DNA from 4 places in the Streptomyces sp. NPDC033136 genome. Region 4 is predicted to be linked to each of the others. Evidence: riboswitches for the same ligand, from Rfam matches in the RefSeq annotation. Region 4 holds a riboswitch; each other region holds the start of a gene.
The links. A riboswitch is a leader RNA that binds a small molecule or an ion and turns the genes downstream of it on or off. The one in region 4 is predicted to bind cobalamin.
Positions count from the first base shown of each region.

Region 1: another riboswitch for cobalamin. It lies ahead of ACZ5TL_RS22195 (prenyltransferase/squalene oxidase repeat-containing protein); the one in region 4 lies ahead of ACZ5TL_RS19960 (ABC transporter substrate-binding protein).
Region 2: another riboswitch for cobalamin. It lies ahead of ACZ5TL_RS23775 (ribonucleoside-diphosphate reductase subunit alpha); the one in region 4 lies ahead of ACZ5TL_RS19960 (ABC transporter substrate-binding protein).
Region 3: another riboswitch for cobalamin. It lies ahead of ACZ5TL_RS12645 (cobalamin biosynthesis protein); the one in region 4 lies ahead of ACZ5TL_RS19960 (ABC transporter substrate-binding protein).

Region 1 covers NZ_JBVIPD010000011.1:223,390-230,786, forward strand. The annotation lists gene ACZ5TL_RS22180 (ABC transporter ATP-binding protein) at 1-798, opposite strand, end outside; gene ACZ5TL_RS22185 (CbiQ family ECF transporter T component) at 795-1,925, opposite strand; gene ACZ5TL_RS22190 (SCO2322 family protein) at 1,912-2,574, opposite strand; gene ACZ5TL_RS22195 (prenyltransferase/squalene oxidase repeat-containing protein) at 2,571-3,776, opposite strand; adenosylcobalamin-variant (AdoCbl-variant) riboswitch at 3,899-3,988, opposite strand; gene ACZ5TL_RS22200 (SAM-dependent methyltransferase) at 4,304-5,119, shown strand; gene ACZ5TL_RS22205 (DUF5753 domain-containing protein) at 5,145-6,050, opposite strand; gene ACZ5TL_RS22210 (MBL fold metallo-hydrolase) at 6,178-7,203, opposite strand; gene ACZ5TL_RS22215 (aldehyde dehydrogenase) at 7,363-7,397, shown strand, end outside.
Region 2 covers NZ_JBVIPD010000013.1:82,982-90,378, reverse strand. The annotation lists gene ACZ5TL_RS23775 (ribonucleoside-diphosphate reductase subunit alpha) at 1-2,199, opposite strand, end outside; cobalamin riboswitch at 2,324-2,452, opposite strand; gene ACZ5TL_RS23770 (GNAT family N-acetyltransferase) at 2,505-3,011, opposite strand; gene mctP (monocarboxylate uptake permease MctP) at 3,084-4,712, opposite strand; gene ACZ5TL_RS23760 (DUF3311 domain-containing protein) at 4,709-4,975, opposite strand; gene ACZ5TL_RS23755 (GntR family transcriptional regulator) at 5,128-5,892, opposite strand; gene ACZ5TL_RS23750 (extracellular solute-binding protein) at 6,204-7,397, shown strand, end outside.
Region 3 covers NZ_JBVIPD010000005.1:452,398-459,794, reverse strand. The annotation lists gene ACZ5TL_RS12670 (hypothetical protein) at 1-546, opposite strand, end outside; gene ACZ5TL_RS12665 (alpha/beta hydrolase) at 894-2,021, opposite strand; gene ACZ5TL_RS12660 (class II aldolase/adducin family protein) at 2,096-2,827, opposite strand; gene ACZ5TL_RS12655 (inorganic phosphate transporter) at 3,282-4,523, shown strand; gene ACZ5TL_RS12650 (hypothetical protein) at 4,558-4,779, shown strand; cobalamin riboswitch at 4,913-5,051, shown strand; gene ACZ5TL_RS12645 (cobalamin biosynthesis protein) at 5,155-6,090, shown strand; gene ACZ5TL_RS12640 (cobyric acid synthase) at 6,092-7,397, shown strand, end outside.
Region 4 covers NZ_JBVIPD010000010.1:26,053-33,449, reverse strand. The annotation lists gene ACZ5TL_RS19975 (hypothetical protein) at 1-456, opposite strand, end outside; gene ACZ5TL_RS19970 (ABC transporter ATP-binding protein) at 556-1,377, opposite strand; gene ACZ5TL_RS19965 (FecCD family ABC transporter permease) at 1,374-2,426, opposite strand; gene ACZ5TL_RS19960 (ABC transporter substrate-binding protein) at 2,438-3,454, opposite strand; cobalamin riboswitch at 3,524-3,713, opposite strand; gene ACZ5TL_RS19955 (CoA-binding protein) at 3,795-4,205, shown strand; gene ACZ5TL_RS19950 (ArsR/SmtB family transcription factor) at 4,439-4,798, opposite strand; gene ACZ5TL_RS19945 (cation diffusion facilitator family transporter) at 4,863-5,987, shown strand; gene ACZ5TL_RS19940 (YbaK/EbsC family protein) at 5,989-6,546, opposite strand; gene ACZ5TL_RS19935 (helix-turn-helix domain-containing protein) at 6,590-7,162, opposite strand; gene ACZ5TL_RS19930 (acyltransferase) at 7,281-7,397, opposite strand, start outside.

The DNA of each region.
Region 1 (7,397 bases), on a different contig from region 4:
CAGGAGGGCTGCCCTGCGCCTGGCGTCGCGGACCGTCATCGGCAGCGGGGACCAGCCCGCCAGCCGGCCCAGGTCCACCACCGGCGGGTACACCGGGGACACGGCCATCACCTCGGCCGGGGTGCCCAGCACCGGGGGCGCGCCCGGGCCGGGCAGGAGGACGACCCGGTCGGCGTACTGGATGACCCGTTCCAGGCGGTGCTCGGCGAGGAGGACCGTCGTGCCGAGGTCGTGCACGAGCCGCTGCAGCACCGCCAGCACCTCCTCCGCGGCGGCCGGGTCGAGCGCGGAGGTCGGCTCGTCCAGGACGAGCACGCCCGGGTGCGGGGTGAGGACCGAGCCGATCGCCACGCGCTGCTGCTGGCCGCCGGAGAGCGTGGCGATCGGCCGCCCGCGCAGGTCGGCGAGGCCGAGCAGGTCGAGCGTCTCCTCGACGCGGCGGCGCATCACGTCCGGGGCGAGGCCCAGCGACTCCATGCCGTAGGCGAGTTCGTCCTCGACGGTGTCGGTGACGAAGTGGGAGAGCGGGTCCTGGCCGACCGTGCCCACCACGTCGGCCAGTTCGCGCGGCTTGTGCGTGCGGGTGTCGCGGCCCGCGACCGTGACCCGGCCGCGCAGGGTGCCGCCCGTGAAGTGCGGCACGAGCCCGCTGACCGCGCCCAGGACGGTCGACTTGCCGACCCCGGACGGGCCCGCCAGCAGCACGAGTTCACCTTCCGGGACCTCGAAGTCGATGCCCTGGACGGTGGGTTCGGCGGCCCCGTCGTACGTCACGGAGACCTCCTCGAAGCGGATCACGACGGCTCCTTGGGATCGGGGGCGACGAACGCGGGCAGCAGGCCGAGGAGGACGGCGGCGGCCGGCCAGAGCGGGAGCGTGGGGGCGACGAGCGGGACCACGCCGGGGTGCAGGTCCGCAGGATCGCGGACGGAGGCGAGGGTGAGGAGGGCCGCGACCGCCACGCCCGAGGCGACGACCAGCCCGGCGCGTGCGTCCCAGCGGTCCGGGCGGTAGCGGGTGCGCAGGGAGCGGCGACCGCCGAGTTTGAGGCCCGCGAGGGCGGCGGCGAGCCCGGCCAGCAGGACGGGCACGCCGTACCCGGCGCCTTCGGCCGTGAGCAGCCCGTACGTTCCGGCGCAGACGCCGAGCAGACCGCCGAGGGTGAGGGCGGCGGTGGTACGGCGGACGGCGGCGGGGACCCGCGCGGTACGGCCGTAGCCGCGGGCGTCCATCGCGGCGGCGAGGGCGACCGAGCGCTCCAGCGCGCCCTCCAGGACCGGCAGGCCCACGTGCAGCAGACCCCGGACGCCCCTGTCCGGACGGCCGCGCAGCCGGCGGGCGGCGCGCAGACGCTGGACGTCGGCGATGAGGTTCGGGGCGAAGGTGAGGGCCACGACGACCGCCACGCCCATCTCGTAGAGGGCGCCCGGGAGGGACTTGAGGAGACGGGAGGGGTTCGCGAGGGCGTTCGCGGCACCGACGCAGATGAGGAGCGTGGCCAGTTTCAGGCCGTCGTACAGGGCGAAGGCGAGGGCCTCCGCGGTGACCTCGCCGCCGAGGCGGATGCCCTGGGCCCAGGCGGGGAGGCCGGCTTCGGGGAGGGTGAGCAGGGTGTGCGTGCCGGGGACGGGGGAGCCGAGGACCGTCGCGAAGAGCAGGCGGATGAGCAGGACGGCGAGGGCGAGCTTGACGAAGGCGCCGTAGGAGCGGGACCAGGGGGTCTCGGGGCGGCGGGTGGCCACGACGTAGGCGGAGACCGCGATGAGGAGGGTGAGGAGAAGGGGGTTCGTGGTGCGGGTGGCCGCGGTGCCGAGGGACAGCGCCCAGAGCCACCAGGCGCCGGGATGGAGAGACGCCGGGTGTCGGCCCGGGGGGCGGGGGCTTCGCGCGTCCCGGCGCAGTGGGGTGCCGCTAGGACTGGCCATGGTCACGCCGTCGTACCTGCCAGACCGCTGCCGCGCCCAGGGCCGCCACCGCGCCGATTCCCGCCCACAGGCCCAGGGACGGGCCGTCGTCCGCCGTGTCCTTCCCGGGCGCGGGCGCGGGCGAGGGCTCGGTCGTGGTCGTGGGCTGCTTCTTCGACACCTGCTCCCCGCAGCCCTGCTCCGGGTAGCCCGAGAGGGCGCACAGGAGGGCGTTGGTGTCGTAGCGCAGCGGCTTGGCCACCGTCGCCAGGGCGTCCGCCGTGGTCGCGTCGGAGGGGACCTGCGCGCAGGCCGTTCTCGCGGCGGGCGGGGACTCGCCCCGGGGGGCGTCCCCCGGCGTGCCGAAGTCGAGGACCAGGGCCACTCGCTTCTCGCCGTCCCGTGCGGGCGTCTTCGCGCAGATCGTCGCGAAGTCGGCCCGGCCGCGCGGTCGGGCCGCGTCCCCGGAGTCCTCGCTCACCGCGAAGCGGAAACCCTGGATGTCGCCGTCCGAGGGGCGGGTCGTGGACGGGCCCTGGGTGGCGTAGACCCAGCGGTCGCCGTCGCGCTCCCAGAACGACCAGTAGCGGTAACCGGCTGCCTGGGCCTGGCCCGCGCCCGAGAGGAGCAGGAGCGAGGCCAGGACGAGGAGAACGGCCCGGCGGATCACGGCTGCTGCTTCTTCTTGCGGCCGGTGAACAGGAACCCGATGCCGATGCCGGCGACGAGGCAGACGCCGACGTACCACCAGATCCCGAAGAAGGAACCCGAGTCCTGCTCCCAGTCCGAGGCCTTCGGCTTCTCGGCCTTCAGCGGGGCCGGGCCCGTCGCGTTGAGCTGCTTGACGAGGTCAGCGCCGCCGAAGTCGCGCGGGTCCGTGCCCGTCGCGTGGGCGGCGAGGATCAGCTGGGCGTAGGCGGCCGGACCGCTCCGCGCGGCCCAGGACGCGGAGTTCTTCTCCAGCCACCGCACGGACTTCTCCGCCTGCGCCGTGTCACCCCGCGCGGCGAGCGCCACGACCGCGTCGGCGGTGTTGCCGTGGTCGGGCTGGGGCTCGGCACCGCCCAGGGCGGACACCAGATGCTCGTCGTCCCTGGCCAGGACGGCGGTGAGATAGGCAGCCCCGTTCGCCGCCGCCTGCTGGGGCGTTGTGGCGTTCTCGCAGGTCGCCTCGGGCCCCTTGCCGGGTTTGACGACCATGCCCTTGCCCAGTGCGCCCAGTACGCCGGCCGCCGTGGCGTCGGCGTTGGCGGCGAGCTTGCCCTCCCTGTCCGGCTGGAACGCGAAGGCGCCGTCGCCGTCCCCGCCGCACGGCAGCGCGAGCTTCAGCAGGGCGTCGTAGGGGGACTCGCCGTCCTTCTCGGCCTGGTCCGGCTTCTCGCCCGCGGCGGCGAGCGCGCCTATGACGATCGACGTCGAGTTGGTGTCACTGGCACCGCCGGGCGCGTAACCCCAGCCGCCGTCCTTGTTCTGGACGGACTTCAGCCAGCCGACGGCCTTGCCGGTGACGTCGTCGTGCCCGCCGAGCGCGGCCAGCGCCTGCACCGCGGCGGCGGTGGCGTTGGTGTCCAGCATGGTCCTGGCGTCGCACGCCGTGGCGGGGTCGGGGCGGTACGGGGCGAAGCCGCCGTCCGCGCACTGCTGCCGCACCAGCCACTCGACGGACTTCGCGGCCGGCCTCACCCGCACCGTGTCCTGCGCGAGGAGCGCGAGGGACTGGCGCCAGACGCCGTCGAACTTCGGGTCCTTGTCGCCGTACAGGGCGGAGGGGAGCGCCTGGGACGGCGACGGGGACGGGGCGGCGGCGGCCGGGGTGGCGGCGCCGATCACGGCGACGGCGGCCAGGACCGCGGCGCTGCGGCGGACGTTCATGATCGGCGGGTGCCTCTCCCTGTGGGGGAGCCGGGCAGCACGGGACACCCCGGCGGCTCGGCTCCGTATACCTCGACGGTGCCGTGCACCGGCGGGCTGCCGGGCACGTGAGCCGGTCACGAACCGTACGGGGCGATCCGGCTCACCGCCTCGGCGGGCGGTACACGGTTGCGGGTCAGCGCCGGAATTGCACCGGCTTCCCCCCGTACGGTGTGATGACGACCCGCTTACTGTACCTGTCGGTAGAAAACCGGCCGAGGGCGCCGGTTGGGCCGGGGCGGCTTCGCCCCATGCCGACCACACCACCAGGGAAGCTGCTCGGCTCGGGCCGCCGGGCCGACGTGTACGAGATCGACGAGGCGTGGGTGCTGCGCCGCGAGCCCTCCTCGCCGGCCCGCCCCTCCCACGCGGCAGGCCCTGGCCGAGTGAGGTGGAGGCCGAACTCCTGCGATTTGCCGAGGAGTTGATCCTCTCCGGGGCGCGGACAGGCTAGCGTGGGCCTTCCCGACCACACCCAGGAGCCGTCCATGACCGACCAGGTGGAGAACGCCACGCAGGAGCCGTTCCCCAAGATCGACACCTCGGTGCCGCACTCGGCCCGGATCTGGAACTACTGGCTGGGCGGCAAGGACAACTACGAGGTCGACCGGGTGGCCGGTGACGCGTTCCGCGAGGCCTTCCCCGGCATCGAGTCCGGGGCCCGCGCCGCCCGCTACTTCCTCGCCCGCGCCGTACGCCACCTGGCCGCCGAGGAGGGCATCCGCCAGTTCCTGGACATCGGCACCGGGCTGCCCAACGTCGACAACACCCACCAGATCGCCCAGCGGGCGGCCCCGGAGAGCCGCATCGTCTACGTCGACAACGACCCGCTGGTCCTGGCCCACGCCCGCGCGCTGCTCACCAGCACACCGGAAGGCGTCACGAACTACGTCGACGCCGACCTGCGCGAGCCGGACACGATCATCCGGGAAGCCGGCCGGACCCTGGACTTCGACAAGCCGGTCGCCCTCATGCTGATGGGCATCCTGGGCCACATCGAGGACCACGACGAGGCCCGCTCGATCGTGCGGCGGCTCGTGGACGCCCTGCCCTTGGGCAGCTACCTCGTGCAGTACGACTCCACCGACACCAGCGAGGACTACGTCAGGGCCATCCAGCAGTACAACGACGGCGGTTCGATCCCCTACATCCTCCGCAGCCCCGAGCAGATCGCCCGCTACTTCGACGGTCTGGAACTGCTCGAACCGGGCGTGGCCTCCTGCTCGCGCTGGCGTCCCGACGCGGCGGCCCTGGGCCTGCCCGCGGAGGTGCACCAGTACGGCGGCGTCGCCCGGAAACGCTGACGCCGCACGTCTCCAGGCTGACGCCTCAGGTCTCCTGAAGGATCCGGTGGAGGGTCGTCGGCGTCTCGTCCGGTGACTCGGCTTCGACCACCAGCCGGTTCATGGCATCCCAGTAGCACTCGATCTCGGCCGGCCGGTCGGGGTAGACGGCCGTAGTCAGCCGTTCGAGGTAGACGATGTCGGGCAACTGCCCACCGGGCAGCCGCAGGATGGTGACCGGACCGCCCTCCGCGGCATGGCCGCCCGCGCTGAACGGCAGGATCTGGAGCGTGACCTGCGGAAGCCGGCAGAGCTCGATGAGCTGCTTGAGCTGGGCGCGCATCACACGGATGCCGCCCATCGGCCTGCGCAGCGCCGCCTCGTCGATCACGGCCCACAGCCGGGCCGGCGACTCCCGGTGCAGGACGCGCTGACGCGTCATCCGCAACGCGACCCTGCGTTCGATCTCCCCCTCGCCCGCGTCCGGGTGGGCGAGCCGGACGGAGGCCCGTGCGTAGTCGGGGGTCTGCAACAGGCCCGGGACACGCTGGACGTGGAAGGAGCGGATGACGCTCGCCGCCTGCTCGGCCCCGAGGTAGGTCTGGGTCCAGGCGGGGACGACATCGCTGTAGTACCGCCACCAGGCAGGGGTGTTCGCCTGCTCGGCCAGCGCCAGCAGCGTGGCGCGCTCGGCCTCGTCCGTCACGCCGTAGAGGGTGAGCAGGTCGGCGACGTCCCGCAGTTTGAAGCCGTGGCGGCCGGCCTCCATCCGGCTGATCTTGGACGAGGAGGCGCGGATGACGTGCCCCGCGTCCGCCCGGCAGATGCCCCGCTCCTCGCGCAGTCGCCGGAGCCGGGCGCCCAGCACCAGCCGCGGCACCATGGGCCCGGCCGACCGGTCGTCCAGGGCCCTGCCGCCGGTCGTGGTGCGTGCGGCCTGTTCGGTGCCCATGGGCATCTCTCCCCGTGCGAGTGTTGCGTCCGGCCATCCTAGGGGGCTCTGCACACCGCCAAGTGCCTTATGAGGCGGGTACGTTCAGCGCCGGTGCGGGTCCGCCGAAGGGAAGGTGGAGGACCCGTTACACCGCCACGTACGTCACCGGCTCGCTCCCCGGCACCGCCTCCGCCCGGCCGAGCTTGACCAGGCGGCGCAGGTGGGCCTCGGCCTCCGAGACGGCGATGGTGCGGGAGCCGTACGGGATCTGGTCCCAGGGGCGGTTCCACTCCATGCGTTCGGCGAGCTGCCAGGGGGTGAGGGGCTCGGAGAGCAGGGCCAGCAGGGCGGTGAGGCGGCTCTCGTGGTGGGCGAGGAGTTCGTGCACGCGGGCGGCGGCCCCGGGGAACGGGTGCTGGTGGGCCGGGAGCACCTCGGCGGGGGCGAGGCGGCCCACGCGTTCCAGGGAGTCGAGGTAGTCGCCCAGGGGGTCGGTGACGGTGGTGTCGTCCGGGTCCTCGTAGAGGCCGATGTGCGGGGTGATGCCGGGCAGCAGGTGGTCGCCGGAGAACAGGCGGCCGTGGCCCGGCAGTTGGGCGGGGTGGGTCTCCTCCAAATGGAGGCAGACATGGCCCGGCGTGTGTCCGGGGGTCCAGATCGCGCGCAGGCGGCGGCCGGGGAGGGCGAGCAGTTCGCCGGGGGCGATGTCGCGGTCGGGCAGGGCGGGGGAGAGGCCGGGCAGGGCGCGGGGCCGGGCCGCCCGCAGGGGGGCGAGGTGCTCCTCGGGCGCACCGGCGGCGGCGAGTTTGTCCGTCATGTACGAGAACCAGTGCTCGGGGCGGGCCTCCCGGGTCCGCCGTACGACCGCGGTGTCCGCCGCGTGCATCGCGATCCAGGCGCCCGACGCCTCACGGACCCGGCCGGACAGGCCGTGGTGGTCCGGGTGGTGGTGGGTGACGACCACGCCGTGGATCTCGGCCGGCGAGGTGCCGCACGCGGTGAGGCCCCGGGTGAGCGTGTCCCAGGACTCCGGGTCGTCCCAGCCGGTGTCGATCAGCACCGGTCCGCGGTCGGTGTCGACGACGTACACCAGCGTGTGGCCGAGGGGGTTGTCCGGGATCGGGACCCGGAGGGAGCGGACGCCTCCGCGGTGGTCGGTCACCTGTGTCATGGACTCCCCTGTCGCCGACTCCCCGTCACTATAACTAGAACAGGTTCTCATGGGAGGGCTCCCCGTGGTGTGCGGTCCGTGGACTCCTCGGGGCGGGGCTGGTATCAGTGGGCGTATCTGATGAATCGTCAGAGAGTGTCCCTGGGGAGGCAGTCGGCCATGACCGAGCTCGTGGAACACGGACAGCTGTTCAT
Region 2 (7,397 bases), on a different contig from region 4:
GGCGTAGGCGTACATCGAGGAGAGCTTGCCGATGGTCGGCGTCTCCAGGAAGAGGTTCAGGGACTGGGACTGGTCCAGGAACGGGGTCCTGGCCGCCGCCATGTCGATCAGGCCGCGCTGCGGGATCTCCCACGCTGTGCGGTACAGCCTCCGCACGTCCTCGGGGATCCAGGCGAAGTCCTGCACCGAGCCGTTCGCCTCACGCAGGGCCTCCCGGCTGCGGGCGTCCCACACGCCGAGCCGCTTCAGCTCGTCCACCAGGTAGGAGTTGACCTGGAGGAACTCACCGGACAGCGTCTCGCGCTTGAACAGGTTGGACACCTGCGGCTCGATGCACTCGTACACGCCCGCGATGGAGGCGATCGTGGCCGTCGGCGCGATGGCGAGGAGCAGGGAGTTGCGCATGCCGGTCGTGGCGACGCGCTCGCGCAGGGCTGCCCAGCGCTCCGGCCACGTCAGCTCCACGTCGTAGTGGTCGGGGTGCAGTACGCCCCTGGCCGTACGGGTCTTCTCCCAGGCCGGCAGCGGGCCGCTGCGCTCGGCGAGATCGGCGGAGGCCTCGTAGGCGGCGAGCATGATGCGCTCGGCGATGCGGGTGGACAGCGCCTTGGCCTCGGGCGAGTCGAAGGGCAGGCGCAGTGTGAAGAGGACGTCCTGGAGACCCATGGCTCCGAGGCCGACGGGACGCCACCTGGCGTTCGACCGGCCTGCCTGTTCGGTCGGGTAGAAGTTGATGTCCACGACCCGGTCGAGGAACGTCACGGCCGTACGGACCGTCTCGTCCAGCCGCTCCCAGTCGATGCCCCCGCCCGCCCGGTCGACGAACGCGCCGAGGTTGACCGATCCCAGGTTGCAGACCGCCGTCTCCCCGTCGTTGGTGACCTCGAGGATCTCCGTGCAGAGGTTGGAGGAGTGCACGACGTGGCCCGGCTCGGCCGTCTGGTTGGCGGTGCGGTTGGCAGCGTCCTTGAAGGTCATCCAGCCGTTGCCGGTCTGCGCGAGGGTGCGCATCATGCGGCCGTACAGCTCGCGGGCGGGCAGCGTCTTCTTCGCCAGGCCCTTCGCCTCGGCCGCCCGGTACGCGGCGTCGAACTCCTCGCCCCACAGGTCGACCAGCTCGGGCACGTCCGCGGGGGAGAACAGCGACCACTGCCCGTCGGCGTTCACGCGGCGCATGAACTCGTCCGGGATCCAGTGGGCCAGGTTCAGGTTGTGCGTACGGCGGGCGTCCTCGCCGGTGTTGTCGCGCAGTTCCAGGAACTCCTCGATGTCGGAGTGCCAGGTCTCCAGGTACACCGCGGCGGCGCCCTTGCGGCGGCCGCCCTGGTTCACGGCGGCGACCGAGGCGTCGAGGGTCTTCAGGAACGGGACGATGCCGTTGGAGTGGCCGTTGGTGCCGCGGATCAGCGAACCCCGGGCGCGGATGCGGGAGTAGGCGATGCCGATGCCGCCGGCGTGCTTCGACAGCCGGGCCACCTGGTGGTACCGGTCGTAGATGGAGTCCAGCTCGTCCTTGGGGGAGTCGAGGAGGTAGCAGGACGACATCTGGGGATGCCGGGTGCCGGAGTTGAAGAGGGTGGGGGAGGAGGGGAGGTAGTCGAGGCGGCTCATCAGCCCGTAGAGCGCGGCCACTTCGTCCAGCGCGCGGGTGGTGTCGTCCTCGGCGAGACCGGCGGCGACCCGCAGCATGAAGTGCTGCGGCGTCTCGATCACCTGGCGGGTGATCGGGTGCCGGAGCAGATAGCGGCTGTGGAGCGTGCGCAGGCCGAAGTAGCCGAAACGGTCGTCGGCGGCGGTGTCGATCAGGGCGTCGAGGCGGGCCGCGTGCAGCCGGACGAACTCGGCGGTGCGGTCGGCGATAAGGCCCTCGCGGTGGCCCACGGCGACCGACTCCGTGAAGGACGTTACGCCCTGGGAGGCGGCCTCCGCGCGGATGCCGATGGTCAGCAGCCGGGCGGCCAGCCGGGAGTAGGCGGGGTCCTCGGAGATGAGACCGGCGGCCGCCTCCGTCGCCAGCTCGCGCAACTCCGACGCGTCAGCCCGCGCGGACCGGCCGCGCAGCGCGGCGGCGGCGACCCGGCCCGGGTCGGCGTCGGGGAGGTCGGCGGTCAGCTCGGTCAGGGTCCGCAACAGGGCGGCACCGGGAGCGTCGTGCGCTTCTTCGGCGGCTGAGACCGGTTCCGCAGGCGCGATGGTCACGTGGGGCTCTCCCTCGCTCGGCACGGGGGCCTCGTCGAGGGCAGGGGGCAGCACGCGAGCGCACGCGGCGTCGCGTCCACCGGCCCATTCCACGAGGCCCGGACGTCAGGGCACACCGGCCGGACGGCCGGGCGCGCTGTCGGCAGGTCCTCGGACTGACTCCCATACATGCATGAACAGGCATGGGTATACCGTTGCGGGACAGTTCCGGATTCCCACCGGATTCCCCTGCGGCGACAGCGAGCATGAGCATACATCTTGTGCCGGGCAGAGAAAGCACCCCTAGATGTAGTGCCGAGATGGTTTCACAGTGTCAACTCGTAGGTGAGGAGAGTGATGTCGTCGAGCTCCGGAATCGGGTTCCAGTCGCGCTCCGGGACACGGACGAAGCCGAGACGTTCGTAGATGCGGTGGGCGGCGTGCATGGTTCGCTGCGTCGACAGGACGACGCGGACGCAGCCGCACGTCGCGCGGGCGCGGTCGACGCAGGCGCGGACGAGGGCCTCTCCGGCGCCGCGGCCGCGGGCCTCGTGGGCGACGGCGAGCATCCGTATCTCGGCCTCTCCGGGCAGGGCGATGTCGGCCATGGGACCGCCGGCGGGAACGAAGGTGACGCCACCGAGGAGGTGTTCGCCCCGGGTGGCCACCAGGACGTCCGCGGCGGCGGCCCGCTTGGCCACGTCCTTGAGTTCCCCGAGGTAACCGTCGCTCTCACCGAAGTCGAGGAGGTCGTCCTTCAGGTAGGCCTGGGCGGTGATCTCGCCGAGGGCGCCGTACTCGGTGGGCTTCACTCGCCGGATGAGAATGTCCATGGTCCGAGTCTGCGGGACGGGTATGACAACGGGCCGCCGGTTTCTCACCGACGGCCCGCTGTCACCTGCGACTCAGTGCGAGGTGCCCGCCGTCGCCGGCGGAAGCTCCACCTGAACCCCCGGGTCGCCCGCGTCCGCCGTGTAGTCCTCCGGCTTGGTCTCGTCGATGCCGTCGGGGGCCTTCAGGGCCTTGAGGACGAACGTCAGGACCACCGTCACCACCACGTTCAGGACGAACGCCGTGAGGCCGATATAGCCGATCTCGCCGATGCCGGGGATCTCCTTCGAGGAGCCGCCGAAGTGCTTCTGGGTCGGGGAGGCGACGCCGTACGCGGCGACCGTGCCGTAGAGCATGCCGACCGCCCAGCCCGCGAGCAGGGCCCAGCGGTGGAACCAGCGGGTGAACAGGCCGCCGACCAGCGCCGGGAAGGTCTGCAGGATCCAGATGCCGCCCAGGAGCTGGAAGTTGATGGCGACCGTCTTGTCCATCGTGAGGACGAAGGCCAGCGCGCCGACTTTCACCAGCAGGGACACCAGCTTGGAGACCTTGGTCTCCTGCGCGGGTGTGGCGTCGGGCTTGATGAAGTCCTTGTAGATGTTGCGGGTGAAGAGGTTCGCGGCCGCGATGGACATGATGGCCGCCGGGACCAGGGCCCCGATGCCGATCGCCGCGAAGGCCACGCCCGCGAACCAGTCGGGGAACATGTTCTCGAACAGCTGCGGGATCGCCAGCTGCCCGTTCTGCACCTTGACGCCGGCCGCGATCGCCATGAAGCCGAGCAGCGCGAGCAGGCCCAGCATCAGCGAGTAGAGCGGCAGGATCGTGGTGTTGCGGCGGATCACCTCACGGCTCTTCGAGGACAGCGTCGCCGTGATCGAGTGCGGGTACATGAAGAGCGCGAGCGCGGAGCCCAGCGCCAGCGTGGCGTAAGTCCACTGCCCCGCCTCCGCCGGCACCAGCGCACCGCGCGGCGCGCCTGTCGCCGGGTTGGTCTGGCTGTACGCTTCGCCCGCCTTGGCGAAGATCTCGTCGAAGCCGCCCAGCTTGATCGGGATGTAGATGATCGCCACCGCGATGACGATGTAGATCAGGGTGTCCTTCACGAACGCGATGAGCGCGGGCGCACGGAGACCGGACGAGTACGTGTACGCCGCCAGCACGCCGAAGGCGATCAGCAGCGGCAGGTCCTTGATGAACCAGTTGGTGTTCTCGCCGCCGCCGACGCCCATCACGTCCAGCACGGCCTGGATGCCGACCAGTTGGAGCGCGATGTACGGCATCGTCGCGAGGATGCCGGTGAGGGCCACGGCCAGGGAGAGGCCCTTGGAGCCGAAGCGGCCGCGCACGAAGTCGGAGGTCGTGACGTACCCGTGCTTGTGGGACACCGACCACAGACGGGGGAGGAAGGTGAAGATCAGCGGGTACACCAGGATCGTGTAGGGCACCGCGAAGAAGCCGGCCGCGCCCGCCGCGTAGATCGCCGCGGGGACGGCGACGAAGGTGTACGCCGTGTACAGGTCGCCGCCGAGCAGGAACCAGGTGACCCAGGTGCCGAACGAGCGGCCGCCCAGACCCCATTCGTCGAGGCTGTGCTCGTTCTCGGCCTTGCGCCAGCGCGCGGCCAGGAAGCCCATGACGGTGACGAGCAGGAAGAAGAAGATGAAGACGGCGAGCGCGACGCCGTTCACGCCGTCCTTCACTCCGACGCACCGCCCTTCGTGGCCGAGCGGGCGCGCTGGTCACGCTGCCACAGCTTGTAGGCGATCACCGTCAGGACGGTGGAGATCAGCACCCACGCCATCTGGTACCAGTAGAAGAACGGGATCCCGATGAAGGCCGGGTCCATCCTGGTGTACGAGCCGACCCACAGCATGGCCACGAAGGGCGCTATGAGGCAGAAGCCGATGACGACGCGCACAGGCGTCACCACCGGCCCTCTGCTGGCTTCCGGGGCTTGCGACATCAGGCGGCTCCGTCCCCTCGATGATCACCTCTGCGATGCGCAGGCAATCTAGGTCAGGGTGCGGCGACAGCGGAACCCCTCGTCCGTAATGCGGTACCCCATATGCGGTACCAACAGGGAATGGGCCCTCAACGGCCACCGCAGCGGTTCAGCTACTCCTGAGGCCGCTTCAGGCGCGCCACGAACTTGTACCGGTCCCCCCGGTACACCGAGCGCACCCACTCCACCGGCCGGCCCTCCCGGTCCAGGGAGTGCCGGGACAGCATCAGCATGGGCAGGCCCACGTCCGTGCCGAGCAGGCCGGCCTCGCGCGGGGTGGCCAGCGACGTCTCGATGGTTTCCTCGGCCTCCGCGAGATGGACGTCGTAGACCTCTGCGAGCGCGGTGTAGAGGGACGTGTACTTCACCAGGGACCGGCGCAGGGCGGGGAAGCGCTTCGCGCTCAGGTGGGTGGTCTCGATGGCCATCGGCTCTCCGTTGGCCATGCGCAGCCGCTCGATGCGCAGCACGCGTCCGCCGGGCGTGATGTCGAGCAGTCCGGCCAGCCGGTCGTCGGCCGTGATGTAGCCGATGTCCAGCAGCTGCGAGGTGGGTTCGAGGCCCTGGGCGCGCATGTCCTCGGTGTACGAGGTCAGTTGCAGCGCCTGCGAGACCTTCGGCTTGGCGACGAAGGTGCCCTTGCCCTGGATGCGCTCCAGCCGGCCCTCGACGACCAGTTCCTGCAGCGCCTGGCGCACGGTCGTGCGCGAGGTGTCGAACTCCGCCGCCAGCGTGCGTTCGGGCGGGACCGGTGTGCCGGGCGCCTGGGTCTCGGTCATGTCGAGCAGGTGCTTCTTCAGACGGTAGTACTTCGGCACGCGCGCGGTACGGACCGGTGCCCCGCCCCCGTTCTCCGCGCTGCTGACGTCGGTGCTCATGCTCCGCCTTCCCGGCTCGGTCTGCCGACACGGTTCCACTTGTATACCGTCGGCGGCTCTTTTGGTCTAGTCCACCATTCCCTGTGGTCTACCCGCAGTATGCCGTGCCCGCTGGGATTTTCGCTGGCTTCTTACTTAAAGGTTCCTGCATATGTAGGTCGCATAACGGCTGGTCAGGACTGTCTGGCGACCCTTGACAGGCCTCCTGGTCTGGTCCAAGCTCCCCGTACTGGTCTACACCATTGGTCCAGGCCCGGCCCCACGTTCACTGCGGGGAGCCAGGGGGGTGTGGGATCCCTGAGGAGGGTGGCGTGAAGCGCAAGCTGACAGCCGCGATCGGTATCGCGGGCATGATGGTCTCCATCGCGGCGTGCGGGGGCGAGGGGGGCGGGGGTTCCGGCAAGGGCGCGGACGCCAAGGAGCTGACCGTCTGGCTCACCGTCGACGCCCAGAACAACTGGCCGGAGCTGGTGAAGGCCGCCGACGCCGCGGTGCGGAAGAAGCACCCCGGACTCAAGATCAACCATGAGTACTACGGCTGGCCCGACAAGAACGCCAAGCTCGACGCCGTCCTCGCCACGGACAAGGTCCCCGACGTGGTCGAGATGGGCAATACGGAGATGCTCGGCTACATGGTCAAGGGTGCCTTCGCCCCCCTCGACCAGGCCGATTTCGACAACGCGGACGCCTGGCTGGACGGCCTCAAGGCCTCGGTGACCTACGAGGGCAAGACCTACGGCGTCCCGTACTACGCCGGCGGCCGGGTCGCCAACTGGCGCAAGGACGTGGCGGCGTCGGTCGGCGTGAAGTCCACTCCGAAGACGTACAGGGAGCTGACCGCCGCCCTGGGCAAGATCCAGAAGAAGCAGGGCGACAAGTTCAGCGCCTGGTACCAGCCGACCCGCGACTGGTACGCGGCCATGTCCTTCGTCTACGACGCCGGCGGCGCCATCGCCACCGAGTCGGGCGGCCGGTGGAAGGCCTCTCTCTCCTCGCCCGAGTCCCTCAAGGGCCTGAAGGAGTTCAAGAAGGTCGTCGACACGTACATGCACGGCGACAAGACCAAGGACGAGTCCGACCGCTACATCGTCTACGGCCAGGGCAAGTCCGCCATGATCTTCGCCGCGGCCTGGGAGGGCGCGACCGCCGAGGACCCGAAGAACGACAAGACCGGCAAGCTCAAGGGCAACCTCGAGAACTTCGTGATGCCCGGACCGTCCGGCAAGAACATGCCCGTCTTCCTGGGCGGCAGCGACCTCGCCGTGCCGGTGAAGTCCGACGCGCAGGCCCTGGCCGCCGAGTGGATCAACGCGTTCGCCGGCTCCTCCGGGCAGAAGGGCCTGATGGCCAAGGGCAACCTGCCCAACAACAAGACCGACCTCGCGACACTGAAGAACGACCCCAAGACGGCGGTCCCGGCCACCGCGGCCGAGTCCAACTGGTTCGTCCCGATGGCCCCCGGCTGGGGCCAGGTCGAGAAGGCGCAGATCCTGCAGACCATGCTG
Region 3 (7,397 bases), on a different contig from region 4:
CAGCTGGAGGAAGGAGAGCGCCTGCGGCATGGCCGAGACGACCTCGGCGACGGCGGCGGGCTCGTGGTCCTCGGGCTCAGGAAGGGCGAGCGACCAGGCGTCGAAGAGGGCGACCCAGCCGCGCAGGACGGCGCTGTCGTCACGGTCCCAGGCGCGCAGCCGCCAGCCGGGGCGGGCGCTGTCGCCGTGCACTTCGATGAGGCCGGCCAGGCGGGCGGTGTCCCAGTCGGTCCGGACCTGAGCGGGGGTCAGGCCGAGGTCGTGGGCGGCGCGTTCGGCGGTCGCTTCGGAGAGGGTGGCCTTGCCGTCGGCGGTGGCGCTGTCCCCGCCGGGTCCGAGCGCGGCGTCGGCCCAGCGGGCGACGCGGGCCGCGCCGGCCAGGCCTGAGCGTGCCATTCCGGCCAGCTCCGCCGGTGCCGGGGTGCCCTCCGGGGGGCGCGGTGCGGGTCGGCGCGAGCGCCGCTGGTTCATCGCTCGGGGGGCGGCGGCCAGGGGTCGCGGGCGGACGAGTCGAAGCCTGGAGTCGCGCGGGATACGGGACGTCACGGGTGCAGTCTTCCGGTTGACGGTCCGAAAACCCAAACGGAATGTCACGGCGGGCGACGGGGATGGCCAACGCACCGGTTCCCGTGAGCGGTCGGGGGCCGGGAACAGGCCAGTGGTACGACGCTAAACGGAATCATTACGACCGGTCGGCGGGGGCGGGATCCGGACGCGGTAGCGACGGGGTGAAGGGGGCGTGAACGGGAGGGTGCGTCCGCGCCCGCGGCGAAGGGCGCGCGAGACGCGCCGCCCGGAGGGTCACAAGGGGAAGGGAAAGGGAAAGGGACCGCGGGACAGGCCTACGGGAGGGATACATGGGAAAGGGCGCGTGCGACAGGCCGGCCGGAGGGTCACATGAGGGGGGTCAGGAAGCGCCGGAGTGCCTCCTCGTAGGCCGTGGGGTCGGCGTTCCACATGGCGCCGTGCGGGGCGTTGCGGACGATGCTCAGGGCGACCAAGTCGGGGCGGGCCTCGGCGAAGCGGCGGGACAGCTGCCAGGGGGCCACCGTGTCGCCCGGCCCGTGGAAGAGCAGCGCCGGGGCGCGGAGCCCCTCGGACGCGGCCGTGGCCGCACCGCGGCCGCCGTACAGGCCGGTGCGGCCCTGGGCGGCGCGGACCGCGAGGGGCAGCAGCGCGCCCGGGGTGCGGCGGGCCGAGGCGAGGGCGCGCAGGGTGGTCTCCCAGCTGAGCACCGGGGAGTCCAGGACGAGCCCGGAGATCCGGTCACGCAGTCCGGAGCGCTCGGCGGCGCGCAGGGCCATGGTGGCGCCGGTGGACCAGCCGTGCAGGACGACCTGCCGGGCTCCGTAGCGCACGGCGTAGCGGATGGCCGCGTCGAGGTCGCGCCACTCGGCCTCGCCGAGGTGGTTCAGGCCGTCGGCCGGGCGGGGGGCACCGAGGTCGCCGCGGTAGGCGAGGGCGAGCACCGGGAAGTGACTGCGCTGCAGGAACCCCATGACGTTCATGGCGAGTTCCCGCGTGGTGCCCAGGCCGTGGACGGCGATCACCCAGGTGTCCCGGGCGCCGGGCACGAACCAGGCCGGCAGGGCGCCGAGTTCGCCGGGGACGTCGACGTCGGCGTGTTCGAGGCCGAGGGCGGCGCCGGGGTTGCCGACGTACACGTTCGGGGTGAGCCAGACCTTGTCGCCGGGTTTCAGGGTGCCGTGCGTGATGCTCTCCAGGCGGCGTACGACGGTGTCGGCGGTGTGCGGGGCGTCGGCCAGGACGGGTCCGACGACCGCGTGGGAGCCGTTGCCGGAGAGGCCGTAGCGGCCGGGGCGCAGGGCGGCCAGGTCCCGGGTGAGGGTGATCTGGCCGGCGGCGGTGCCGTGCACGGTGAGCCGGGGCTCGCCCGGCAGCGGCCTGCCGGGCGGCGCCTTGAGCGCCGCGTCGCTGGCGAACCGGCCGACGGCCACCGCGGCGGCACCGGCACCTATCACGGCGGTGACGGCAGCGGCCGTCGCTCTGACAGTGCGCACGGGTCCAGTGTCCCGGCGGACCCGGCGGGCGACCAGTGGGAGGCCGCGGCGGGGTGACGTCCGCGGCGGAAGGGTCAGGCGCGCTGGCCGTAGCCGCGCAGCCGCTCCTCCACCTCCGCCAGCTGGTCGCGGGACAGCAGGCTCGGGGCCAGGCCGGGCACCGATGTGGCGGTGAGCCACAGGCGGCACATCCATTCCAGCTGGGCCGTGCGGTCGTAGGCCTGGGCGAGGGTGGTGCCGTAGGTGACGGTGCCGTGGTTCTGCAGGAGGCAGCCGGAGCGGCCGGCGAGGGCGCGCAGCATGTTCTCGGCCAGTTCGTCGGTGCCATAGGTGGCGTACGGGGCGACCCGGACGGGGCCGCCGAGCGCGGCGGCCATGTAGTGGATCAGCGGGAGCTCGCTCACGAGCGTCGAGACGGCCGTCGCGTGCACGGCGTGGGTGTGGACGACGGCGCGGGCGCCGGTCGACCGGTAGACCGCGAGGTGCATGGGCAGTTCGCTGGTCGGGACGAGCGTGCCGAGGACCTGCCGGCCGTCGAGGCCGACGCCGGTCACGTCGCCGGGCGTCAGGTGGTCGTAGGGGACGCCCGACGGTGTGACCAGGACGGTGTCGTCGACGCGTACCGAGACGTTGCCCGACGTGCCGACGACGAGTCCCTCGGAGACCGTCCGGCGGGCCGTGGCGAGCAGGTCCTCCCAGGCGCCGGCCTCCTCGGGACGCACGTCCCTGCGCCGCGGCTCCCCCGCGTCCGGTCCGCCGTCCCGTACGCCCCTCGTGCCCGGCTCGTCGTCTCGCTGCTCAGCCATGCGGCGATCCTGCCAGGCAGGGTCCCGACGAGCCGCAGGACGGGGGCACTTCCGGCCGGAGGCCGACCGCCCGCCGGGGCCGGTCGGCGCGCCGATGCCGCGGGGGTCGAGATCGCATACAACCCGTATGACAAGAAACACATGTGCTACGCCCTGAGCACGGCGCGAGCGGGCATGCTGCCGGATGGTCCAGGACGGCCGGCCTGGACCATCCGGCAGCACGACGACGTCAGCGGCCCCCTGCCGGGCGACCGGAACGTCTTCAACGGGTCACTCGATCGGCTGAAGTGGTTCGCCGGAGGCGCCTTGATCGCGGGGGCGCGGGGAGCCTGACAGCACGGTGGAACGGCAACCCTCCGATGTGGACACCCCTGCGCCCCTCCCAGTTCACCTTCCGTTCACTCGGGTTACCTACGTTCGTCCAGCCAATGACCTCGAACGATTGCCTGGGTAAATGGAAAGCTTCTCGCTGATCCTCGCGATTGTGGTGGTAACCGCACTCGCGTTCGATTTCACGAACGGTTTCCACGACACCGCGAACGCGATGGCCACGACCATTTCCACGGGTGCCATGAGGCCCAAGGCCGCCGTCGCCATGTCCGCCGTCCTCAACCTGGTCGGCGCCTTCCTGTCCGTGGAGGTCGCCAACACGATCTCCAAGGGGCTCGTCGACGAAGCCGGCATCCGTCCCGAGGTCATCTTCGCCGCCCTGGTCGGAGCGATCCTCTGGAACCTGCTGACCTGGCTGGTCGGTCTGCCGTCCAGCTCCTCGCACGCCCTCATGGGCGGTCTGATCGGCGCCACGGTCGCCTCGGCGGGCATCGGCGCGGTGCACGGCGACGTGCTCGTCACCAAGGTCCTGATCCCGGCGATCGCAGCTCCGCTGGTCGCGGGCCTCGCGGCGATGCTGGCCACCCGGCTGACGTACTCCCTCGGCAAGAAGGCCGACGGCGAGGCGTCCAGGAAGGGCTACCGGTCCGGCCAGATCGCCTCCGCGGGCCTGGTCTCCCTGGCGCACGGCACCAACGACGCGCAGAAGACGATGGGTGTCATCACCCTCGCCCTGGTCGCCGGCGGCGCCGTCGCACCCGACTCCGACCCGCCCATGTGGGTCATCCTCTCCGCGGGCATCGCGATCGCGCTCGGCACCTACCTGGGTGGCTGGCGCATCATCCGCACCATGGGCAAGGGCCTGACCGACCTCCAGCCGCAGCAGGGCTTCGCCGCCCAGACCAGCGCGGCCACGGTCATCCTGGCCTCCTCCCACCTCGGCTTCTCCCTGTCCACCACCCACTCCGTGTCCGGCTCGGTGATGGGCGCGGGGCTCGGCCGCAAGGGCGGTGTCGTCCGCTGGTCGACCGCGACGCGGATGTTCGTCGCGTGGGGTCTGACGCTGCCGGCGGCCGCGCTGGTGGCCGCGATCGCCGAGTACGTCACCGGTTTCGGCGACTGGGGCACCGCGGCGGTGGCCGTCTTCCTCGTCGCCTCCAGCGCGGCGATCTGGATGCTGTCCCGGCGTGAGGTCGTCGACCACACCAACGTCAACGACACCGACGAGACGGAGCCCGCCGGTGTGGTGACCACGGCGATGGCCGCGGTGACGCCGCCGCCGACCGGCACGGCGACGGAGGACCCGGCGTCGTTCCCGGCCCAGGCCGCCTCCGAGCGGACGCCCTCGCCGACCACCACGGTCTGACCCCGCCCACCGGTAACAAGGAAGAGTCTCCGATATGAAGATCGACTGGGCGTCCCTCGGCTCCGTCTTCGGCGTCAGCCTCGTGGTCACCGTGGCCCTCGTGGGCCTGTTCACCCTCGGCATCACCGGCCTGTCCCGCCGCGAGCGGGCGGTGGCCCAGGGCGGCTCCGCGGGCCTCGCGGTCACCGGCGCGTACGCGTGCTTCGCGGCGTGCGCGGCTGCCGTGGTGTACGGGATCTACCTGATCGTGGCCTGACGGCCCGACCGCGCGACGCATCCGACCGGGCGGCACAGGACTTTGGTCCTGTGCCGCCCGGTCGTCGTGTGTGCCCGGGGGGCGATGTGGGGTTCTCCACACTCTCCCCTCGCAGGTCAACGGCAAGTTGACGGCGGTTCGCGGCCGTGGTGGACTGCCGGGGCCAGTACGGCGGCAGGAGAGGAAGCCGGTGCGAGTCCGGCGCGGTCCCGCCACTGTCACCGGGGTAGCAATCCCCGGGAGCCAGGAACTCTCACCGCCGGTCTAGTCGAACCAGGGCGCGGACACCCTGAGTGAGGACACATATCGCCATGCGCGGCTGCCGATCAAGGTTCAGCACCCCACCCCTGCCCGCCCTTTCGGCCGGCTGAGCCCATGGGTGCCGGTCGCGTCTTCGCGTACGGCGCCGCCGCCGGTCTGATCGGTGACCTGCTGCTCGGCGATCCTCGCCGGGGGCATCCGGTCGCCGTGTTCGGGCGGGCCGCTGCTGCCGTGGAACGGGTGTTGTGGCGGGACCACCGCGGGTGGGGCGCCCTGCACACCGCCGTGTGTACGGGAGGGACCGTCGCCGTCGGGTCCGTCGCCGCGCGTGCCGTGCGGACCTCCCCCGTCGCCTCCGTCGTCCTGACCGGTGCCGCCACCTGGGCGGTCGTCGGGGGGACTTCACTCGCCCGGGAGGCGCGGGCCATCGGGCGCGCCCTGGAGACCGGGGACGTCGAGGCGGCCCGGGCGCGGCTGCCCCATCTGTGCGGGCGGGACCCGCAGGCCCTCGACGCCGACGGGATCGCCCGGGCCGTGGTCGAGTCCGTCGCCGAGAACACCTCCGACGCGGTGGTGGGGGCGCTGGTGTGGGGAGCCGTCGGCGGGGTGCCCGGGCTGCTCGGCTTCCGGGCCGTCAACACCCTGGACGCCATGGTCGGGCACAAGTCGGCCCGGTACCGGCGCTACGGGTGGGCCTCGGCGCGGCTGGACGACCTCGCCGGATGGCCGGGGGCGCGGCTGACCGCCGTACTCGCGGCGCTGGCCGGGCCGGATCCGCGCGGGGCCGTACGCGCCTGGCGGGCGGACGCGGCGAAGCATCCGAGTCCCAACGCCGGGCCCGTGGAGGCCTCTTTCGCCGGGGCGCTCGGGGTACGGCTGGGCGGGACGCTCTCGTACGGCGGGCGGGCGGAGCACCGGCCCGTGCTGAACACCGGGGGGCGTGCCGTCGGCACGCACGACGTCGCGCGGGCCGTGCGGCTCTCGCGGCGCGTCACCTGGCTGGCGCTCGGCGTGTGCGCCGGAGCGCGGCTGCTGAAGAGGGGGACATGACATGAGCGGTGGGCTTCTCGTCGCCGGCACCACCTCCGACGCCGGCAAGAGCGTCGTGACGGCCGGGATCTGCCGTTGGCTGGTGCGGCAGGGCGTCAAGGTCGCGCCCTTCAAGGCGCAGAACATGTCCCTGAACTCGTTCGTGACGAGGGAGGGCGCCGAGATCGGACGGGCGCAGGCCATGCAGGCCCAGGCCTGCCGGGTCGAGCCGACCGCGCTGATGAATCCCGTGCTGCTCAAGCCCGGTGGCGAGCAGAGCAGCCAGGTCGTGCTGCTGGGCAAGCCCGTCGGTGAACTCAGCGCGCGGGGCTACCACGGAGGACGGCAGCAGAAGCTGCTCGGGACGGTGCTGGACTGTCTGGAGCAGTTGCGGGGCACGTATGACGCGGTGATCTGTGAGGGGGCCGGTTCTCCCGCCGAGATCAATCTGCGGCGGACGGACATCGTCAACATGGGTATCGCCCGGGGCGCCGGGCTCCCCGTGCTCGTCGTCGGCGACATCGACCGGGGCGGTGTCTTCGCCTCGTTCTTCGGGACCGTCGCGCTGCTGTCGCCGGAGGACCAGAGCTGCGTCGCCGGGTTCCTCGTCAACAAGTTCCGCGGGGACGTCTCCCTGCTGGAGCCGGGCCTGGACATGCTGCAGGGGCTCACCGGGCGGCGTACGTACGGCGTTCTGCCCTTCCGGCACGGGCTCGGGATCGACGAGGAGGACGGGATGGGGGTCTCCCTGCGGGGGGCGGTGCGGGAGTCCGTCGTCGCCCCGCCCGTCGGCGAGGACGTGCTGCGGGTCGCGGTGTGTGCCGTGCCGCTCATGTCCAACTTCACCGACGTGGACGCCCTGGCCGCCGAGCCGGGGGTCGTGGTGCGGTTCGTGGACCGGCCCGAGGAGCTGGCCGACGCCGACCTCGTCATCGTGCCCGGCACCCGCGGGACGGTCCGCGCCCTGGAGTGGCTGCGCGAACGGGGTCTTGCCCAGGCCCTGGTCCGCAGGTCCGCCGAGCAGCGGCCCGTCCTCGGCGTCTGCGGCGGCTTCCAGCTCCTCGGCGAGCACATCGAGGACGACGTCGAGAGCCGGCGCGGGCACGTCGACGGGCTCGGGATCCTGCCCGTGCGGGTGCGGTTCGCCCGCGAGAAGACCCTCACCCGGCCGGAAGGCGAGGCCCTCGGGGAGCGCGTCGAGGGTTACGAGATCCACCACGGGGTCGCCGACGTCACCGGAGGAGTCCCCTTCCTGGACGGCTGCCGGGTCGGCCAGACCTGGGGCACGCACTGGCACGGCTCGCTGGAGTCGGACGGCTTCCGGCGGG
Region 4 (7,397 bases):
GGCGGGGTCGATGCCGGACTCCGGGCCCTCCTGAGCCGACCGCCCGGCCGGCGCCTCCCCTTCCGCCGAACCGCCGGCCCGGCTGTCCGACACCTCCGCCCCCACGGCGCCGACCGCGATCCGCACCCCGTCGGGCGTCGCACCGCCCTTGGCCGCGACATGGATGACCTGGGCCTCCCCCAGGCCCGCGCTGACGTCAGGACTGTCCTCGAAGGGCCGGACGCCGAGTGCCGCGGCGCTCGTCCGCAGTTCCGCCTGGCGCCGCCCGCCCGTCAGCAGGGCCCACACGGGGGTGCCACCGAGCTCCAGGGTCCGCACGAGCAGGTCCGCGACGAGCAGCACCCGCAGGTTCGTCGTGTCGGAGCCGGGCGCGTGCACCTCGACACGGGTCAGGCCCCGGCGGGCGGGGGCGGCTTCGACCGGCCGGCCGGTACGAGTGTCGATGATGCGCAGCACGAGGCGAGCGTAGGCCGCCGGCCGGGGACACGCGGGCAGGTTCGGCGTTTCCCGGCCACCGTGGCGGACAGGCCCCTTCTTGGCGTGGGCCGGGTCCGCTCAGTCCAGGGTTCCCAGGAACCGCACGTGGGGCCGCCCCTCGGGGCCTTCGCACCGGACGTCCGCCCGCACCCCGTACACCTCGGCGATGAGCTCCTGGGTGAGCACGTCCCGCGCGGTGCCGCCCGCCACCACCCGACCCTCGCGCAGCACCACGACCTGATCGCAGTACATCGCCGCGAGGTTGAGGTCGTGCAGGGCGACGACGGTCGTGACCGGCAGGCCCGTGACCAGGGCGAGCAGGTCGAGCTGGTGGTGGATGTCGAGGTGGTTGGTCGGCTCGTCCAGGAGGAGTTCGCGGGGTTCCTGGGCCAGCGCGCGGGCGATCTGCACCCGCTGGCGTTCGCCGCCCGAGAGGGTGTGCCAGGGCTGGCCGGCCCGGCCGGCGAGGCCCGTGCGCGCCAGGGCGGCGCGTACCGCCCGCGCGTCGTCAGCCGAGGCGGGTGTCCAGGCGCGGCGGTGCGGCACGCGGCCCAGCCGTACGACGTCCTCGACCGTCAGCTCGACCTGTGTGTCCGACTGCTGCTCCACCATGGCGAGGCGGCGGGCGACCGTACGGCGGGGCAGGCCGTCCAGCGGCGTGCCGTCGAGCGTGACGACTCCGGTGGTCGGCGTGAGCAGCCCGGCCAGCAGTCGCAGCAGTGTGGACTTGCCGGAGCCGTTGGGGCCGAGGACACCGACCGTGGAGCCGGTCTCCGGCGCGAGGACGACGTCGTCGAGGATCAGGCGTCCGTCGGCACGGCGGCCTACCCGGTCGGCCCGCAGCCCGGCCCCGCTCACCGCCGTCGCCGCCCCGCTCGCCGCCGCCCCTGCCCCCTTCACCGCACCCTCCGCGTCCGGTAGAGCACCACCACGAACGCCGGCACCCCGATCAGCGACGTCACCACCCCCACCGGAACCTCCTGCGGGTCCAGCACCGTACGGGCCAGCGTGTCCACCCACACCAGGAACACCGCCCCGGCCAGGGCCGTGACCGGCAGCAGCCGGGCGTGCCCGGGGCCGGCCAGGGCCCGGGCGGCATGCGGCAGGACCAGCCCGACGAAGCCGATCGCCCCGGCCGAACTGACCAGCGCCGCCGTGAGCAGGGCCGTGACGCACAGCAGCACCAGCCGGGTGCGGGCCACGGACACCCCGAGCGCGGCCGCCGCGTCCTGCCCGAAAGCGAAGGCGTCGAGGGTACGGGCGTACGCCAGGCACACGACCAGCGTCACGGCCAGGACGGCCAGGCACAGCCAGACGTCGGTCCAGCCCGCGCCGCCGAGCGAGCCGAGGAGCCAGAAGAGCACGCCCCGGGTCGTCTCGGCGTCGGCGGCGGTCATCACGACGAAGGAGGTGAGCGCGGAGAACAGCTGCATGGCGGCGACGCCCGCGAGGACGACCCGGTCGGTGGTGCCGCCGAGGGTGTGGCTGAGCAGCAGCACCAGCGCGAAGGAGACCAGGGCGCCGAGGAACGCGCCCGCGGACACCGGGAGGGCGCCGCCTCCCACGCCGAGCACGACGACCAGGACCGCGCCGGTGGAGGCGCCCGAGGACACCCCGAGCACGAACGGATCGGCGAGCGGGTTGCGCAGCAGCGACTGCATCACCGCCCCGCACACGGCGAGTCCGGCCCCGCACACGGCCGCGAGCAGGGTGCGGGGCAGCCGCAGCTGCCAGACGATCCCGTCCCGGATCGGCGTCAGCTCCGAGCTGCCGAGGCCGAGGTGGGCGGCCACGACGGACCACACGTCGGCGACGCTGATGTCGGCGGGCCCGATGGTGAGGGACACGGCGAGGGAGACGACGAGCGCGAGGGCCCCGGCAGCGCCCAGCGCGAGCCCGGACCCACGGCGGGTCCGGATCCCGGACGCCGGGGCCGTGACCTCCGGCAGGTCCCGGTCGGTCACTTGGCCGGCCCGAACCGGCGCAGCCCGGCGGCGACCTGCTCCACGCCCTCGACCGTGCGGATGGTCGGGTTCATGGCCTGCCCGCTGAGCAGCACGTACCGCTTGTGCCGGACGGCGTCCATGGTCCTGGTGACCGGGTTGGACTCCAGGAAGGCGATCTTCCGCGCGGCCGACTCGGCGGTCTGTGACTTCCTGGTCAGGTCGCCGATGACGAGGACGTCGGGGTCACGGTCGGCGACCGTCTCCCAGTTGATCTGCGGCCACTCCTCGTGCGTGTCGTCGAAGGCGTTCTTCGCGCCGAGGGCCCGGGTGATGATGCCCGGCGCTCCGCAACAGCCCGCCATGTAGGGCGACTCGGAGTTGGCGAACCAGTACAGGAGGGTGACGTCGTGGGCGTCGATGCCGGAGGTGGCCTTCGTCATGCGCTGCCGGAGGGACGCCACGAGTTCCTCGCCGCGTTCCCTCACCCCGAACACGGCCGCGAGATCCCGTACCTCGCCGTACACGGTGTCGATGCCCAGGGCTCTGTCGCGTGCTCCGTCGCCGCCCCCCGAGTTGTCCTTGCCGGCGCAGTCGGACGGGGAGACGTACGTGGGGACGCCGAGCTTCTCGAACTGCTCGCGGGTGGCGACGCCGCCCTTGCCGAGGGTGGAGACGAAGGAGGCGGCGACGAAGTCGGGGCCGGCGTCCAGGACCCGTTCGAAGGACGGGTTGTTCTCGGCGATGCGCGGCACCTTCGCCTCGGCCTTCTCCAGCCCCTTCATCACCGGGTCGGTCCAGGTGGCGGTACCCGCGAGGCGGTCGGCGAGGCCGAGGGAGAGCAGGATCTCGGTGGTGCCCTGGTTGAGGGAGACGGCGTGCCGCGGCGCGGCCTCGACGCGGACCTCGTGGCCGCAGTTGCCGAGGGTGACGGCGGCTTTCGCGGGGGCGGGCTTCGCGTCGCCGCAGGCGGTCAGGAGCAGGGAGCCGACCGCGAGCAGCACGGCGGCACGGGCGGGTCGGGCGAGGGACACGGGAACCAGTCCTCAGTCGTCGAGGGCTCGATCGCGGAGCCCGGTCGTACGGTGCTCCCCCGCCGCGTGCGGCCGCGGGGGCCGCCAGCAGGTCTTCGGACTCGGGTTCATCCGGATCGGAGCGCCTTCCCGGACCTCCGCGAGGGAGTCCAGTGGCCGAGGCCCCGCCCGTCCCCCTCACCGCTGCGCGTCAGTTCCGGATTCGCACCGGATTCCCTGACCCACGTACATGGGTTCGACTGGCCTCGGCAAGCTATCACGGGGGCACCGGGGGAATGACCGCGCACCTCGCGTCGTTGTGCGCACAGCAGGTCGTCCACGACGTCCGAGGAGGCAGCCTGTGTACGGCGACGAGGCAACGATCCGCAGGATTCTCGCCGGACTCGGCGACACCTGGGCCGTGGTGGGCCTGTCGTCGAACCAGCGGCGCGCGGCGTACGGGGTCGCCGCCGTCCTCCAGCGCTTCGGCAAGCGCGTCGTGCCGGTGCATCCGAAGGCCGAGACGGTGCACGGCGAGCAGGGGTACGCGAGCCTGGCGGACATCCCCTTCGAGGTGGACGTCGTGGACGTGTTCGTGAACAGCGACCTCGCCGGAGCGGTCGCCGACGAGGCGGTCGCGAAGGGCGCCAGGGCCGTGTGGTTCCAGCTCGGTGTCGTCGACGAGGCGGCGTACGAGCGGACCCGCGCCGCGGGCCTGGACATGGTGATGGACCGCTGCCCAGCGATCGAGATCCCCCTGCTCGGGCAGTGATCCCCCTGCTCGGGCGTGACCTCGACGGCTGCTCATCCGCGGTGGCCGGCGATCCACCACTGGGCCCGGGCGTTGGCGTCCCGGCCCGGGGAGATGGGGCGGGGCATCGAGGACGGGCCGTCGCGGAGGCGCCCGCCCACTGAGACCGGCCTCCATGACGAGCCGCATGACCCGTGCCTTGCCGCTCCCGGGCTCCGGCGAGCAGTACCTCGGGGCGGCCGCGCGGTACTGACTCAGTCGTGCGGGGGCCGGTCGCTGAGGCGGTGGTCGGCCACGTTCAGCGCCTCGTCCACCAGCCGGCGCAGATGGCCGTCGCGGAGTGAGTAGACCACCCGGCGGCCCTCCTTGCGCGTGTCCACCAGGCCCGCGAGGCGCAGTCGCGCCAGGTGCTGGCTGACGGCCGGCCGCGCCGCCCCGCACGCCTGGGTGAGCGTCGTGACGTCGGCTTCCGACCCTGTCAGTGCGTGCAGCAGGGCGAGCCGCGTCCGGTCCCCGAGCAGGGCGAGCAGTTCGGCGGCGAGCGCGAACTGCTCCTCGCCGGGACTGCGCGGATGCGCATCGTGCGCAGATGACAGGTGCATGCGTGCGCTCATACGCACATAATGGCCCCGTGGGCGTGTGCACGTCCACTCACACGCGCACCGGAAGGGGACCCACGTGAGCGACCGGCACGAGCATTCCCACCCTCATGACCACGGACACCGGCACGACCGGGGCCACGGGCACGAGGACGGGCACGGGCACGGCGGGGGCCACGGGCACGACGACGGGCACGGGCACGACGGGGGCCACGGGCACGGCCTGCTCCACCGGATGGCCCACGTCCTCACCCCGCACTCCCACGAGACGGCCGGCAAGGTCGACTCCACCCTGGAGTCGTCGGCCCGCGGGATGCGGGCGCTCTGGGTCTCGCTCGCGGTGCTCGGCGTGACGGCCCTGGCCCAGGCGGTGGTGGTGGCCCTCTCCGGCTCGGTGGCGCTGCTCGGGGACACGGTCCACAACGCGGCGGACGCGCTGACCGCCGTACCGCTCGGCATCGCCTTCGTTCTGGGGCGGCGCGCGGCCACCCGCCGCTTCACCTACGGCTACGGGCGGGCCGAGGACCTGGCGGGCCTGGTGATCGTGCTGACCATCGCCGCGTCGGCGGCCTTCGCGGGCTGGGCGGCTCTGGACCGGCTGCTGGATCCGCGGCCCGTCGAGCACGTCCCGGCCGTCGCCGTGGCCGCCCTCGTCGGTTTCGCGGGCAACGAGTGGGTGGCCCGCTACCGCATCCGCGTCGGCCGCGCGATCGGATCCGCCGCGCTGGTCGCCGACGGGCTGCACGCCCGTACCGACGGGTTCACCTCACTGGCCGTGCTGCTGGGCGCCGCGGGCTCGGCCCTGGGATGGCACCTGGCGGACCCCGTCGTCGGGCTGGCGATCACCGCGGCGATCGTCCTGGTGCTGCGGGACGCGGCGCGGGAGGTGTTCCGGCGGGTGCTGGACGCCGTCGACCCGGCCCTGGTGGACCGGGCCGAGCGGGCACTGGCCGACGTTCCCGGGGTGCGCGGGGTGGGTGAACTGCGGCTGCGCTGGATCGGCCACCGGCTGCGCGCCGAGGTGGCGGTCGTGGTCGACGGTGAGGTGACGGTACGGGAGGCCCACCGCATCGCCGTCGACGCCGAGCATGCGCTGCTGCACGCCGTACCGCGCCTCACCGCGGCCCTGGTCCACGCCGACCCGGAACCGGCCCCGGGCGAGACCGACCCGCATCTGGCACTGGCGCACCACACCGCGGCGTAGGTCAGGAGACCCCGAGCCCCTCCAGCACCACGGCGCCCGGCAGTTCCGCGAACGCCTTGCCCGGGACCAGCAGCTTGCCGCGCCGCCGGCCGCTGCCGACCAGCACATACGCCAGGTCGACGACGGCCGTGTCCACCAGGAGGGGCCAGCCGCCCGGAAGTCCGATCGGGGTGATGCCGCCGTACTCCATGCCGGTCTCGGCGGTCGCCGTGTCCATCGAGGCGAACGAGGCCTTGCGGGCGCCGAGCCGACGGCGCACGACGCCGTTCACGTCGACCCGGGTGGTGGACAGCACCACGCACGCGGCGAGCGTTGACTCGCCGCCGCGCTTGCCCTCGACGACCACGCAGTTCGCGGACTGCTCCAGCAGCTCCCGCCCGTAGTGCTCCACGAAGATGGCCGTGTCGGCCCACTCCGGGTCGGTGTCGACGTACACGAGCCGGTCGGCGGGGACGCTGCCCTGCCAGTGGCGGACGGCGACGGCGACCGGGGCGGCGAGTTCGCCGAGGCAGGCGGGGGCCGGACGGGCGTTGTCGAAGTGTCCGATGGGTGGGCGCATGACCGCACGCTAACAACCGCCGACCGCCCGCCGGCCGGGCGTCTCAGGACACGGGCGGCACCGAGACGGCCATGACCATCTCCGTCGGCACGTCGCCGGTGTTGCCGTAGGTGTGCGGGACGTTGGCCTCGAAGTGGACGCTCGCGCCCGCGGGGACACGGTGCTCGGCGCCGTCGACGGTGAGCGTGAGCTCCCCCGCGGTGACGTGGAGCAGTTCGGTCGTGCCGGCGGGGTGCGGGTCCGAGGAGCTGCTCTGGCCCGGCATGAGCCGCCAGTCCCACAGCTCCAGTGGGCCGGGCGCCTCGGTGCCCGCGAGCAGCCGGTTGTAGCTGCCGGCGTCGGTGTGCCACAGCCGTACGGCCTGCTCGGCCGGGACGATGCGGACGTGCGGGCCCTGCTCGTAGTCGAGGAGGGTGGTGATGCTGACGCCGAGCGCGTCGCCGATCTTGACGACGGTGCCGAGGCTGGGGTTGGTGCGGGCCTGCTCGATCTGGATGAGCATGCCGCGGCTGACGCCTGCCCGGGCGGCGAGCACGTCCAGGGTGAAGCCGCGCACCGCGCGCCAGTGCTTGACGCTGCGTGCCAGCGACTGGGTCAGCAGGTCGAGGTCCGACACATTCCGTCCAATATTGCGTATGACACAGTACATCAGGGTGCACTACCGTGCGGTTGACCTGATCGTTCACCGAACTGTACTGCGAGGCATCCGCCGGCGTCGGGCTGAACCCGCGGGCTCAGGACTCCGGCTCCAGCTCCGCGAGACCGGCCGCCGTCTCCTCGCCACGAGCGCCGTCTCGTCGCTCTCCGGTTCCCGGCCGCCGGTCCCCGTGCTCATCGCCCGCTGTCCCCTG